Regions from separate parts of the Clostridiisalibacter paucivorans DSM 22131 genome, predicted to be linked through region 2. Evidence: a T-box and tRNA genes for the amino acid it is inferred to sense, from the RefSeq annotation. Region 2 holds a T-box; the other holds one or more tRNA genes.
What was found. A T-box is a leader RNA that pairs with one kind of tRNA and senses whether it is charged. The one in region 2 lies ahead of pheS (phenylalanine--tRNA ligase subunit alpha), so its partner is inferred to be a tRNA-Phe.
Positions count from the first base shown of each region.

Region 1: it has a tRNA-Phe gene. The T-box ahead of pheS (phenylalanine--tRNA ligase subunit alpha) is inferred to sense a tRNA for this amino acid. The anticodon was not compared.

Region 1 is NZ_JHVL01000004.1:131,792-139,133, forward strand. It holds gene Q326_RS0103125 (hypothetical protein) at 1-1,117, opposite strand, end outside; gene Q326_RS0103130 (S-layer homology domain-containing protein) at 1,156-2,718, opposite strand; gene Q326_RS16485 (Eco57I restriction-modification methylase domain-containing protein) at 2,842-4,845, opposite strand; gene Q326_RS17825 (ribonuclease H-like domain-containing protein) at 4,977-5,969, shown strand; tRNA gene Q326_RS0103145 (tRNA-Phe) at 6,001-6,076, opposite strand; tRNA gene Q326_RS0103150 (tRNA-Ile) at 6,092-6,168, opposite strand; tRNA gene Q326_RS0103155 (tRNA-Pro) at 6,174-6,250, opposite strand; tRNA gene Q326_RS0103160 (tRNA-Ile) at 6,267-6,339, opposite strand; gene Q326_RS0103165 (DUF1294 domain-containing protein) at 6,524-6,835, opposite strand; tRNA gene Q326_RS0103170 (tRNA-Phe) at 6,898-6,973, opposite strand; tRNA gene Q326_RS0103180 (tRNA-Ile) at 7,087-7,163, opposite strand; tRNA gene Q326_RS0103185 (tRNA-Pro) at 7,169-7,245, opposite strand; tRNA gene Q326_RS0103190 (tRNA-Trp) at 7,256-7,331, opposite strand.
Region 2 is NZ_JHVL01000028.1:5,472-12,813, reverse strand. It holds gene Q326_RS0109045 (cell division protein ZapA) at 1-32, opposite strand, end outside; gene pheT (phenylalanine--tRNA ligase subunit beta) at 191-2,587, opposite strand; gene pheS (phenylalanine--tRNA ligase subunit alpha) at 2,640-3,662, opposite strand; T-box leader at 3,709-3,945, opposite strand; gene Q326_RS0109030 (TrmH family RNA methyltransferase) at 4,132-4,938, opposite strand; gene Q326_RS0109025 (potassium channel family protein) at 4,952-5,605, opposite strand; gene Q326_RS0109020 (TrkH family potassium uptake protein) at 5,616-6,971, opposite strand; gene rplT (50S ribosomal protein L20) at 7,106-7,342, opposite strand, start outside.

The sequences.
Region 1 (7,342 bases), on a different contig from region 2:
AATAATCATTAAAATATGCCAAGATCTTTTGAACTTCCATTATAATTTGTAATATTTCATCATCTTCATCATTTTCATCATAATATCTTTGTAATAATTCTGTGAAACCATAGTTAGATTGTACAAAATCCTCTTTAATATTGTCTATACTTTTTTCATATTTTTGAAAAAAATCTTTATTATTAGAAAACTTCTTACTTTCATACAAATTCATTAACCCTTTTTGTAAATTAACATAATCTTTAACCTTAAAGGTTTCATTATCAACTTTTAATTCTTCTATTAAAATTATTCTATTTAAAATCATTCCACACTGTCTAATTATACCATAAATCAAATTAATTTCTCCAATAAATTCTTTTATGCTTTGATACCTTTTGCTTATGTAATCAATTGACTTTTCAGGATAATTATCTCTTTTAAAATTTTGAGTATTTCTAAAAAATCGGTCAAATGAACATCCATAATCCTTCCCTAATGTCCCATTAAAAGTAGTTCTATACCTTTTAAGAACTATGTCTACCTCAATCCTACTACTATGCTTAAGTCCGTTAAATATACTTTTTCTAACGATATCATAATATTTATCTCTTGTCATTCTAAATGGTAAGACCTCTATTATATCCTTAATTTTATCATAGAGCATGTCCATATCCTGTGTTAAAAATTTCAAAACATCTTCATAAAATTGATTCAAATTAAATGTATTTTCATAGACAAGATTTTGGTTTCCATGTTTCAATATATCTTCAAGTATATCCTTTATATAATCTAATTCTATAAGATATAGAGAAATAACCTCTATATGATTTATGCATTGAGCTCTTAATCTCTTCAAATTTGATATTTTTTCATGGGAGCTACTTTTTCCATTTACTAAATCTATTTCTTCTTGGACCCTATCTATAAATTCATCTAAATTCTCGTTATCATTTTGCAATTCATCAAGCCTTAAATCCTCCGTATTTCTTATTTCTTGTATCTCTTTATTCATCTCTAGTATTTCTATTTTAGATAATAGATACACATAATCAACTATTTTTTCTTTTTCTAATGCTATTTTATTAATTAACTCTCTACTATTACTTTCTTTGTGTTCACAAGTTTTAGATTGCATAATAAAATCACCCTTTTATTCTAATATAAGTATAGAAATCAGTCTTTATAAGAATCCATAGCCTTTTTTATTCCTCCGATAAATTGTTTATAAGTATCTAGTTCTTCCCTAGGAAGGAATCCTTCTTCATATAATATATTTATCAATGTTCCAAAACTATACATATTGGCATTAAATTTTAAACTACCATTATTAACATTACTAAAATAACTATTTATTTTTTCATTTAAATTATATTCACCTTTTAATCTTTCTAGTCCGTTTCTCAATATATTTTCACATTCTTTATATTTTTTTTGTTTATAATAAATAAATCCTTTATTTAAGTAAAAATTGCTTATAACGTCAGTATCAAGCTCAGAAAGAATATCTCCTTGACTTTCTATATCTATATAATCTTTCAGGGCTTCTTGATATTTTTTGTTTTCCATATATATCTTAGACTTAAGAAATACGACATCAAGTTTTTCTTCCATATCTTTAACTAAATTATACCATTTATCTAACCCTTTTATTATTAATTCCTTATTGTCAAGATGTTTAATAGCCAATTGTAAAATTAATTTAGATTCATTGGCATTCAAATCATCTCTAGCTATAAAATCATCAATCATTTCTTTTGCTAGTTTTAAATTCTGTTTTTCATCAAAGCCACCATACTGTAACAAATAATAGTTAAGACCAGCTATATTCCAATAGTCCTGCTCTTTCAAAGATTTCAATGTACTTATTGGCTCCTCATCGTATAAATGTCTTTCTTCATATGGTATAACTTTAACCATAGATTCATATTCTAATGTGGATATTGCTCTCTTATATAGTAAATCTTTTCTTTCTGTATAAGTTTCAAAATAATCCCCAAAAAACATAAATTTACTATCATAGATACTAGTATTTAGATGAATTTTATTTAAAAATCCATCCTTCAAAAAGTCCATTTCATATACTATTCTTCTCATTATTGTGGCAGCCTCAGCCCTAGTTACCTTTTCTTTAGGCATAAAATTACCATTGCTATAACCTAATATTATTTTATTTTTAGCCATATCTTTTATTTGATCATAATACATATAATTATAATTTAAATCTTTAAACTCTATAGCTTCTTTTTTTAAAGGAGGCATAGTAAAAAAACTAGATAATAATACAGCTTCTTCTCTAGTTATAAATTTATTTGGATAAAATCTATCTCCAGGAAATATATCTTTAAAATTTATATCTTTATTTTGTATATCTATATATTTTTGTAAAGTCTTTATATTTTTGTATGCCCAAAAGGTTTCATCAATATCACTGTAATCTTGAGAATCTAATGATTTGTCATTTGAAATATTTATATTATTATCCATAAATATAGATTTTTCATTGACAGCTCTATACAAAATAGCTGCGAATTCAGCTCTAGTTATATTATTATCAGGCTTAAATGTCCCGTCTTCGTATCCTAAAAACAATTCCATTTCATTACTAGACCACAATATCTCATTTTGGGCCCAATGTCCAAAGATATCAATAAAATAAGTATATGCCCATACACTGTTAATATTAAATATAGATAAAATAAGTATTATAACAGCTAGAACAATTGTTTTATTTTTCATAGATTTATCCCCCTCATAGTCAAAAGCAAACATAATCTCAATATAAAAGCATATTATTATTGTTATAATCTATTATATCTGTCAATTCACCCACATACAATTTAAATATTTATTACAATTTTTCTAATACTTAATATATTTTTCTATTGTTTTAACTTCATCATCATTTATATTGTATAAATTGTAAAAGAAAGTATCTATATAGTATTTGTTTTTATTTATTAAATGATTATACTTGTCTATATTATCTTTATTCATAATTCTTTCATTATATTTTAATATATCTTTCACTTTTTCTTCAACCATATAGCTATCCTTTGTAAATTTTATTTTCAAAGTCTTCAATTTATTAGGATAATATTCATATAATCTTTCGCCAACTTTTTTGCCAACAACTTTAAAATAGAATTCAAATATCTTAGAATTTAGATACCCTAAGATATATTCAATAGAAAAATCTTCTATTCCTTCTTTTACTTTAGCTAAATATACATCTGCACTAGATAATACATTATTATAATCTATTGTAAACCTATTAGCTTCAGCTTTAAAGGGAAATACTATCTTAGGTGATTTGAAGATCTCTATATTTCTTCCCCATTGTATTTCATACCACTTCCTTATATTTCTTTCACATTCTCGCCTTGAAGAAAGTCTATCTTTATATTTTAAAAGTCTTTTAGTTATATTGGGATAGTAATCTATGTTTTTTATAAGGTTAGTATAAATCAAATATTTATTAGTATCTTTCATACCATAACTTAGTATATCGCTATTTTTTATCCATGGCAAAATTACATCTTCTTCTAGACTTTCATTTTCTATATTTTCTTTATACACAACAAATGCCTTATCAAGCCCTGTAATTATGCCTTGACTAAAATTACATATTTGACTAAGGATTGTATCACCTTTTTTTTCTATTTTATCATAAATTTTACTCTCTTTACTAGTTATTAATCTCCACTCTCTATCATTAAGACTTTCATAATTTATCATGAATTTCTTTTTATTTAGTAATTTATCACTTTTTCTATATATATCTATTTTAATTTCATTTCTTTTTTTTTCTTTTTTTACTAACTTAATTATTACTGGGCTTATACCCACATCTTTAAATACTTTTATTCCATTAAAATCAGATATATTTTTTATACAAAATTTTTCTTTTATGTATATTCTTAAATCCCTTGCAGAAGGGGATTCTAAAAAATATCTAGACGTAATAAAAGATAATACCCCATTTTTTTTCAACAAATCAAAACCTTTTTTAAAAAAACAATAAGATATGTCCCCTTTATCTGAATATATATCGCTGTAGTTTTTTTTCAATTGAATTCTATATTGTTTATCTATCTTTTTATGCCCAATATAAGGAGGATTTCCTATGACTAAATCAAACACACATCTATATTTGTTATTAGAATCAATATTCATATTCTCATAAAATCTTTCCAATAAAATATCTACATTAAAGACATTGGGATTAATTTTCTGAACACTATTTAACTTTAATATTAAAGACACTTTAGTCATAAAAACTGCAAATTCATCTATATCTGTTCCCCATAAATTATTTTTAATTATAAAATTTTCGATTCCTTTGTCATATTCCTCAGCTATCTCATGATTCTTTTCTAATATATCTTTTTTATATAAGTTAAATATATTTTTCATTCTTCTAAGTGACTCTAATAAAAAATATCCTCCCCCACATGCAGGATCTATTATTTTATAATAAGGATCTTTAACTATTTTATTTTCATCTATACTATTGTTTACTATTTCTTTAACTATATTAGAAGGGGTATATATCTGCCCCAATACTTTTTTATCTTTTTTAGTCATAATTCCCTGATATATCTCACCTAATAATATATTAGATATATCTTTAGTGGGAATTTTTTTTATATAATTTAGTAATTCATTCTTTGTTTCCAAAGAAATATCTAGATTTGGTAATCCTTTATTGCAATATGAAAATTTATTATTGAATTTAAAACATAAAAGTATATTTCCTATATAATATATTAAGCCCTTCAATGTATTAATATCAAATTCTTTATTCTTCTTTTTTTCTTTTTTTAAAATTTCTATTATTCTATTTGTATGAATCATTTCTTCCATAAACGTGCCTCCCAAGCAAAATCTTTATATACCCATTATATATTAATGCTTATATATTATAAAGAAAACCTGATATCTATCTTATAATTTGTTATAATAATTATTATATTTATTTTAAGGAGTGATTCATTATGGAATATATAACCAAAACATATATGGATAAACTTTATATACCAGCTAAGTTAAAACAAGAATTTTTAAATAAAAAAGTATGCTTTTTTGATATAGAAACTACAGGCTTCAATAGAAATAAAAACTATATAACTATAATTGGCATTGTATATTATAAAAATTCAAAAAAAATTATCAAACAATATTTTGCAGATACTTTAAATGATGAATATCTTTTATTAGAAAAGTTTTTGTGTGATTTTACTAACTTTGATACATATATTTCCTATAATGGAGATTTGTTTGATATCCCTTTTATAAATGCTCGACTAAAAAAATATAATTTTAATTATACAATTTCAAAGCATAAAAGTATTGACATAATAAATATAGTCAAAAAATATAGAGACATTTTAGGGTTAGAAAAATATAGACAAAAAGATATAGAAAAAATGCTTAATATAAACAGAAGTGATAAAATTTCTGGAAAAGATATGGTTAAACTTTATTTCAATTACTTAGAAACTCAAAATAGAGAAACTAAAGATATTATTTTGAAACACAACTTAGATGATATCTATTATCTCCCTGAAATCTTAAAAATATATGATCTTATAAATGATAAGTTGAGATTTGAAATTATATTAAATAATAAAAGCAACATTAATTTTAATATAAAGCAAATAGATGTGATTGACAATTCACTATTTATTGTCGGAACTTCTTCTATTATAAATATCCCAAAACAAATATATTTTTGTGGGAATACAAATTTAGAATGGAACACCAAAGAAGGGAACTTTAAATTTAATATGCTCTTACAAGAAGGTAATCTGTCAACTGGTCAAAAATGTTTTTTCATAAATAAAAATTCTTTTGATTTTACTATAGAATTATTAGACAATAGTAAATATAATGTGCCTGAAAATATTATTATAATAAAAGACAAAAAAAATTATTTTATAGAAAATATTAAAAAAATTATTCATGAAACAATAGTAAATATAATGTAAAAAACTTTGCTGTTAACAGCAAAGTTTTTTATGGTGCCCAGAGGCGGAATCGAACCACCGACACGGGGATTTTCAGTCCCCTGCTCTACCGACTGAGCTATCTGGGCATATTATATACATCTTGGTGGGCTTAGGTGGACTCGAACCACCGACCTCACGCTTATCAGGCGTGCGCTCTAACCTGCTGAGCTATAAGCCCAAAAGTGGTCGGGGTGGCAGGATTTGAACCCGCGGCCCTCTGGTCCCAAACCAGATGCGCTACCAAACTGCGCTACACCCCGACTTTTAAAATGTATATGGTGGGCCTTCAGGGACTCGAACCCCAGACCTACCGGTTATGAGCCGGGCGCTCTAACCAACTGAGAAAACCACGTCCGTCGACTTTTTTTGTCGACTCTTAATATGTTACCACGTTTCTTGTTTATTGTCAACACTTTTTTATCATTATTTTTTTATAATGTCTGTAATGTTTTAACAACGGATATAATAATATCATCTTTACAAATAAGTGTCAAGGACTTTTTATGAGTTTTTCTATAGATATTTTAGCCTTTCTATTTAATTATATTAAATAGAAAAAACTGTAATATCTTATTTAATATATATATAGCAGGAACACCTAAATAAAATTTCTTCTTTCTCAATTTATGCTTATAAATTATCATTCCTATCATTATACCAGAAGCTCCTCCTAAAAATGCCGTAATTATCAAAGTAGATTCTTTTATTCTCCACTCTTGATTCTTTGCTTTTTTCTTGTCTAAAAACATATTTATTATTGCAAATATATTTATAATCAAAAAGTAAAAATAAAATACCCATTGATATAAAGTTATATTTTCAAATATCCCAATTATATATTTCATATATAAACATCTCCAAAATTAATTCAATAAAAAAACTCCTCATCAATCAAGATAGGAGCTTATGGTGCCCAGAGGCGGAATCGAACCACCGACACGGGGATTTTCAGTCCCCTGCTCTACCGACTGAGCTATCTGGGCAAACAAACATATATATTTTGTATAAAATATATGGTGGGCCTTCAGGGACTCGAACCCCAGACCTACCGGTTATGAGCCGGGCGCTCTAACCAACTGAGCTATTATATACATCTTGGTGGGCTTAGGTGGACTCGAACCACCGACCTCACGCTTATCAGGCGTGCGCTCTAACCTGCTGAGCTATAAGCCCAAAAGTGGTCGGGGTGGCAGGATTTGAACCCGCGGCCCTCTGGTCCCAAACCAGATGCGCTACCAAACTGCGCTACACCCCGATATTTATATTGGCAGGGGTAGCAGGACTCGAACCCACGGCGCTTGGTTTTGGAGACCAACGCTCTACCAACTGAGCTATACCCCTGTATAGAATAT
Region 2 (7,342 bases):
ATTTTAATCATGACTTTTCTTTTTTCAGTCATACGGTTTACACACTCCTTCTACATTTATACATATATACTTCTGCTTCTTAAGTCCTTTTCCTGCAAAAATATCAAATCTTTAATTATAATTATATCAACAATTTAATTATAATTTAAGGCACAATAGTCATAAAAACCACTGTGCCTTAAATTACATATTATCTCAATACAGCATTTAACCTTTGAGACAATTCATTTATTATCTTATCATGTACCTTTGTAACCTCTTCATCAGTCAATGTCTTTTTATAAGACCTATATTTTATAGAATACGCTACACTTTTCTTGCCCTCGGGTACTTGTTTTCCTTTATATACATCAAATAATTCTACCTTTTCTATCAGTCCATCGCCATTATCCCACACTATTTTTTCAATATCCTTCACCATTATATCATCATCTATCAATATAGATATGTCCCTTGTCATTCCTGGATATTTGGGCAATTCTTTGTGCTTTTTATTTAAATTAGACAATAGATTAATTATGTCTAAGTCCAATTCTGCCACATAAGTCCTATCTTTTACACCATAATTTTCTGTCACATCAGGATGTATTTCTCCTAATACACCTAAAACATGATTCCCTTTTACAATAGTAGCGGTTCTGCCAGGATGAAATGTATTATTATTTCTTTCTGGCATATACTCTATGTCTTTAATGCCTAATACATTACCAAGCTCTTCAACTATACCCTTCAAATCAAAAAAGTCCACATCTCCGTACATACCAATAGATAAAGTCCTTATTTCATATGGCAAACTATTTACAGGGACACCATTGGGAATAAATATATTGCCTGTTTCAAATGCCCATGACCTCTCTATGCCTTTTTTATAGTTTTTAGACAATACATCCATCATATTAGATATAAGGGTAGTCCTCATAACACTATAGTCCTCTCCTAAAGGATTCATTATTTTTACATATTGTCTCTTAAAACTACTTTCTGGTAAAGATATCTTGTCAAAATCTTTAGGGCTAATAAAAGAATATGTTGTTATCTCATTTAAACCCATTCCCACTAAAATATTCTTCACTAAATCTTCTATTCTTCTAAGTCTAGATTTCTCACCTTTAGAAAGGCTTCCCATTAAAGGTTGTGAAGGTATATTGTGAAATCCATATACCCTTCCTATCTCTTCGATTATATCTGCTTCAATCTCTAAATCTTGTCTGAATGAAGGCACATCAACCTCTATTTCATTGTCTTTAATCTTACATCTTAATTCTAATCTTTCTAATATATCTATCATCTGTTCCTCTGTTATTTTTATACCCAGTAATTCTTCTACTTTATTTATTCTCACATTTACCTTTTTTTCTTCAGATTTTTTTGGATATACATCTATATACCCTGCTATAACCTCTCCTGCCTCTACCATTTCTATCAGTTGACATACTCTATTACAAGCCATTTCTGCTATATCTGATGTCAATCCCTTTTCATATTTACTAGATGCTTCTGTTCTAAGTCCCACAGCTCTAGATGTCAACCTTATATTTCTTTTGTCAAAATTAGCAGATTCAATTAATATGGTATCTGTTATATCTGTAACTTCACTATTCAGTCCTCCCATAACACCAGCTAATGCCACGGGTTTGACCTCATCAGCTATAACCAACATCTCCTCTGTAAGCTTTCTTTCAGTTCCATCTAATGTCTCTATTGTCTCCTCTGGTTTTGCCCTTCTAACAATAATCTTTTTTCCCTCTAGTTTGTTCAAATCAAAGGCATGTAGAGGCTGACCCATTTCAAGCATTACATAATTAGTTATATCTACTATATTATTTATAGGTCTAACCCCCGATTCAATAAGTCTTCTTTGAATCCACATTGGAGATTCTTCTACCTTTACATTTTTAATAACTCTTCCATAATATCTATTGCATAGATCTTCATCTTTTATTTCTATACCATTCATATATTCATAAATATCTTCATATTCGTTTTCTATATTAATTTTAGTATGTTTTAATTCTTTACCTAATGTAGCAGCCGTTTCCCTTGCCATACCTATAATACTTAAACAATCAGGTCTATTTGGAGTTATCTCAAACTCTATTATTTCTCCATATAATTCTAAAATTTCCTTTATGTCTCTGCCAATGGGATATTCTTTATCCAATATAAATATACCATTTTTTATTTTTTTAGGTACTAAGTCTTCTGCTATACCCAATTCTTGTGCCGAACATAACATACCTTGAGACTCTATCCCTCTAAGTTTTCCTCTTTTTATCTTGATACCTCCTGGTAATTTAGCACCATGTAATGCAACAGGTATATAATCTCCTTCATTTATATTATCTGCTCCTGTAACAATCTGTAGAGTTTTCTCTCCAACATCTATTACTGTAATTACAAGTTTATCAGCATTAGGATGGGGATTAATTTCTAATATCTTTCCTACGACTACTCCTTCCACTCCTTTATCTACAAGCTCTATAGAGTCCACATGAGACCCTGACATGGTGAGTTTATCTGCAAGTTCTTTAGTCTCTAAATTATTTATATCCACATATTCTTTTAACCACTTAACTGGTACTAACATATTACTTACTCCTCCTTATATTAATTTTCAGCATATAGAATCACATAATATATTAAAATTGGTCTAAAAATCTCATATCATTGTCAAATAATAGTCTAATATTATTCAATCCATATTTAACCATAGTAACCCTATCTATACCTAATCCAAAAGCAAATCCACTGTAAATTTCAGGGTCTATACCACATTTCTTCAATACATTAGGATGTACCATTCCACATCCTAGAAGCTCCATTGCCCATCCAGTGCCATTGCAATTGTCACAACCCTTTCCTTTACATTTAAAACAGGATACGTCTACTTCAGCACTGGGCTCTGTAAATGGAAAGTCATGGGGTCTAAACCTTGTATTAAAATCACTACCAAATAATTCTTTAACAAATATATCTATAGTATCCTTTAGATTTGCAAGGGTCACTCCTTTATCAACTACAAGGCATTCCATTTGATGAAACATAGGAGAATGTGTATCATCTACATCATCAAATCTAAATGTCCTTCCTGCAGACACAATCTTTATTGGTGGTTCTTTTTGCTTCATAACTCTTACTTGTACAGGAGAGGTTTGGGTCCTAAGTAATATGTTTTCTGTGATATAAAAAGTATCAGACATATCCCTAGATGGATGATCTTCTGGGGCATTCAAAGCATCAAAATTATTATATACTGTCTCTATTTCAGGGCCTTCTACCACATCAAACCCCATATTCATAAATATTTCTTCCAACTCTTCTTTAGTTCTCATCAATGGATGTCTATGACCATAATACTTTTTTCTTCCAGGCATTGATATATCTATTTTTTCTGACTCTAGCTTTGCTTCCTTAGCCTTGTTTTTTAGATCTCTTTTAAGGGTTTCAATTTCTGCTTCTATCACAGACCTAACTTCATTGGCAAGTTTTCCGATTACTGGTCTTTCTTCAGCTGATAATTTTCCCATCCCCCTTAAAACCTGGGTTATTTCACCTTTTTTTCCTAAAAACTCAACTCTCTTTTTATCTAACTCTTCCATATCTATTACTTCTTTAATTTCTTCAATGGCCCTTTGTTTAATCTCCATAAGCCTTTCCTTCATTATATATTCTCTCCTTCCTAATATTTAAAAAATAAACCTCCATTCCAAAAGGAACGAAGGTTTTCCGCGGTACCATCCTTAATAGATCTATACATAAAATATAAATCTCTTAATTATAATAACGACAAATAGCCGACATGACTCTAATAAACTTTTAAAATGTCTTTCAAGTCAGCAGTTCAAGAGGGAACTTCAATATCACAATCCATAAAGGTACTCACAGCCAAGGTACCTTATCTCTGCAATGTTTTATAATACCTACTCTCTCTTTCATAACTTTTAACTATTCAATTACTATACAAGCTTTTATACACAAGATATGCATTTATGGATCCAGTAAGCTCAAATAAATGCCAAAAAAATTTCGCATCAATCATAAGGATTAACACCCCTTTAATGCTATTTACTTAAATTATAGCATGGGGTTTTTTAAATTACAAGTTCTACAGCTCCACTATTTGAAAATTTTCTAAAAATTATGTCTTTGTCTGAATGCTTCGTACATCAATATTGACGATGCCATTGCAGCATTTAAAGACTCTGCATCACCTATCATTGGTATTTTAACAAGATAATCTGATGATTCTATTATATCCATGGAAACTCCTTTAGATTCGTTGCCTATAATTAAAGCAAAATCTCTATTAAAATCCATTTCATAACAGGGTATGCTTTCTCTAAATGATGTGGTTATAACATTGATGTCTTTCTTCTTTAATTTAACAATTAATTCCATAATATCTTCACAGTATGTTACTGGCATATGAAATATTGACCCCATGGTACTTCTAATAACCTTTGGGTTAAATATGTCTACACAGCCTTTAGTCACAATTACAGATTTAGCTCCCAAAGCATCGGCTGATCGTATTATTGTTCCTAAATTACCAGGGTCTTGAACTTTATCTAAAACTATAATAAAATTATCCTCTATATTCAATAAATGATGTAGTTCTTCCATCTGAAATGACAATACTCCTATAATCCCTTGAGGATTTTCTGTATCACTTATATCCTTTAAAATCTTATCTGTGGTCTTATATATGTCAATATCTGATTCAACTATTTTGTTATACATTTCATGACCATTATCCATATCGAATAGAGATGGCCCATAAATTATATACAATATATCACTGCTGGTTTTCAATGCTTCATCTAAAGACTTCACGCCCTCAATAAAAAACCGTCTTTTATTCCAGCGATCCCTTTTTCTATGTAAGGATTTTATTTCTTTTATCACTTTATTGGATGTACTAGTAATTTCTACTTCCATAATTAAACCCTTTCTATCTAGTCTTTCTTTCAAGCTTTCTCAAATCATCATTATTACCTATAACTATTAATATATCATCAGGTTTTATTACATCGTCAGCATAAGGTGAAATATTCATCATTTCCCCACTCTTTATAGCTATAACATTTATTCCAAATTTAGTAGGGAGCTTTAAATCTTGTAATGTCTTGCCTTCCCATTCTTTCATAGCACTGACCTCGACTATGCTAAAATCAGGGGCAAATTCTATGAAATCAAGTATATTAGATGAAACTAGACTTCTAGCAACTCTGCTTCCCATATCTCTCTCAGGAAACACAACCCTGTCAGCACCAGTTTTTTCTAATACTTTAGCATGGAGTTCATTTTGTGCCTTAGTCAATACTAGCCTAACCCCTAGTTCTTTAGCTATCATTGTAGCCATAATAGAAGCCTGCATATCAGAACCTATAGATACTATGACCACATCAAAATTTCTAATCCCTAAAGTCCTCAATGTATTTTCATCTATAGCATCAGCTTGAACTGCATGAGTTACCTTGCTAGATATCTCTTGAACCCTCTCTTCACTTTTATCTATAGCCAATACATCATAGCCCATATTATATAATGTCTCAGCAACACTGGTTCCAAATCTACCACATCCTATAATAGCAAACTGTTTCATTTTCATCCTCCTAACCTACAATAATTCTATCTTCTGGATATCTATATAGTCCTTTTTTACTTCTTTGTTTCTTAGCAAATGCAAATGCCATGGTCAATGGCCCCAATCTACCTACAAACATAGTAAATGTTATTATAAGTCTTCCTACTATACTTAGATTAGATGTTATTCCTCTGCTTAGTCCAACTGTAGCAAATGCTGAAACTGTCTCAAATAGAATATCTAAAAATGACGCATCTTCTGTTATAGATAATATAGTAACTGCCAAAACAACTATAGCTAATCCAATTCCAATAACGGCAATAGCTCTAAAGATAAGCTCAACAGGTATTCTCTTTTTATATATTTCTACGTCCTTATATCCCTTTATCACAGAAAAAACACTAAATAATATACATCCAACAGTAGTAGTTTTTATACCTCCTGCAGTAGATCCTGGAGAACCCCCTATAAACATAAGGATAATTATAATAAATGCCGTGGCATTAGTTATAGCACCCATATCTATACTATTAAAACCTGCTGTTCTAGGTACTATTGACTGAAACATAGATCCCAATATTTTACCTTTAAATGATAATTGTCCTAAAGTAGCATCATTGTTAAATTCTAAAAACAATACAGCAACAAATCCTACAACTAATAAAACTCCAGTAATTAACAAAACTACTTTAGAATGTAATGATAGTCTTTTGAAACTCTTTTTATTACTTATATCCAAATAGATACTATATCCTAATCCTCCTAAAATCACCAAAACTCCAATCGTAAAGTTTACTATAAAACTCTCTGCAAAAGATTCCATACTATTACCTATTATATCAAACCCTGCATTACAAAAGGCAGATATGGAATGGAACACAGAAAACCATATCCCTTTGGCCAAACCATATGTAGGTATAAATTTAAATGACAGAAAAAACGCCCCTATGGCTTCTATTGTTATAGTTGCCACGATTATGTATCTAGTCAATTTAACTAACCCTGATATAGTAAATTGATTAAGTTCTTCTTGCATTATTAATCTATCTTTTAAAGTTATTTTTTTTCCTAATAATAATGCCAATAAGGTTGCCATAGTCATAAATCCTAATCCACCAATTTGAATCAAGACCAAAATAACTATTTTCCCAAACAATGTCCAGTGAGCAGCTGTATTTACCACTATAAGCCCTGTCACACAAACTGCTGAAGCAGATGTAAATAATGCATCTATAAACCCTATACTATTACCATTTTGAGATGCTATGGGTAGATTTAATAATATTGCTCCAAAAAATATAAGTCCTGCAAATCCCACTACTAATGCTTGAGCAGGATTTAATTTCAATCTATCTATTCCATCTTTTATATTAATATCAATCATCTCCAATATAATGTAATATTAATTTAGTTTTAGCTCATAATCAATTAAATATTATACCACTTTATACAAAACATTGAAAGAAATAATGAAAAATAAAAAGTTCCAACCACAATTGGAACTTTTAGCAAATATATCTATATATTTTCTTTTGCAACCTCTACTAATTGTTTAAATCCTTCTGGATCATGAATAGCCATTTCAGATAAAACTTTTCTATTTATTTCTATCTTAGCCTTTTTAAGACCGTTTATAAACCTACTATATGAAAGACCATTTAGTCTAGCACCTGCATTTATCCTAGAAATCCAAAGCTTTCTAAAGTCTCTTTTCTTTAATTTCCTTCCAACATAAGCTGTACTTAAGGCCTTCAT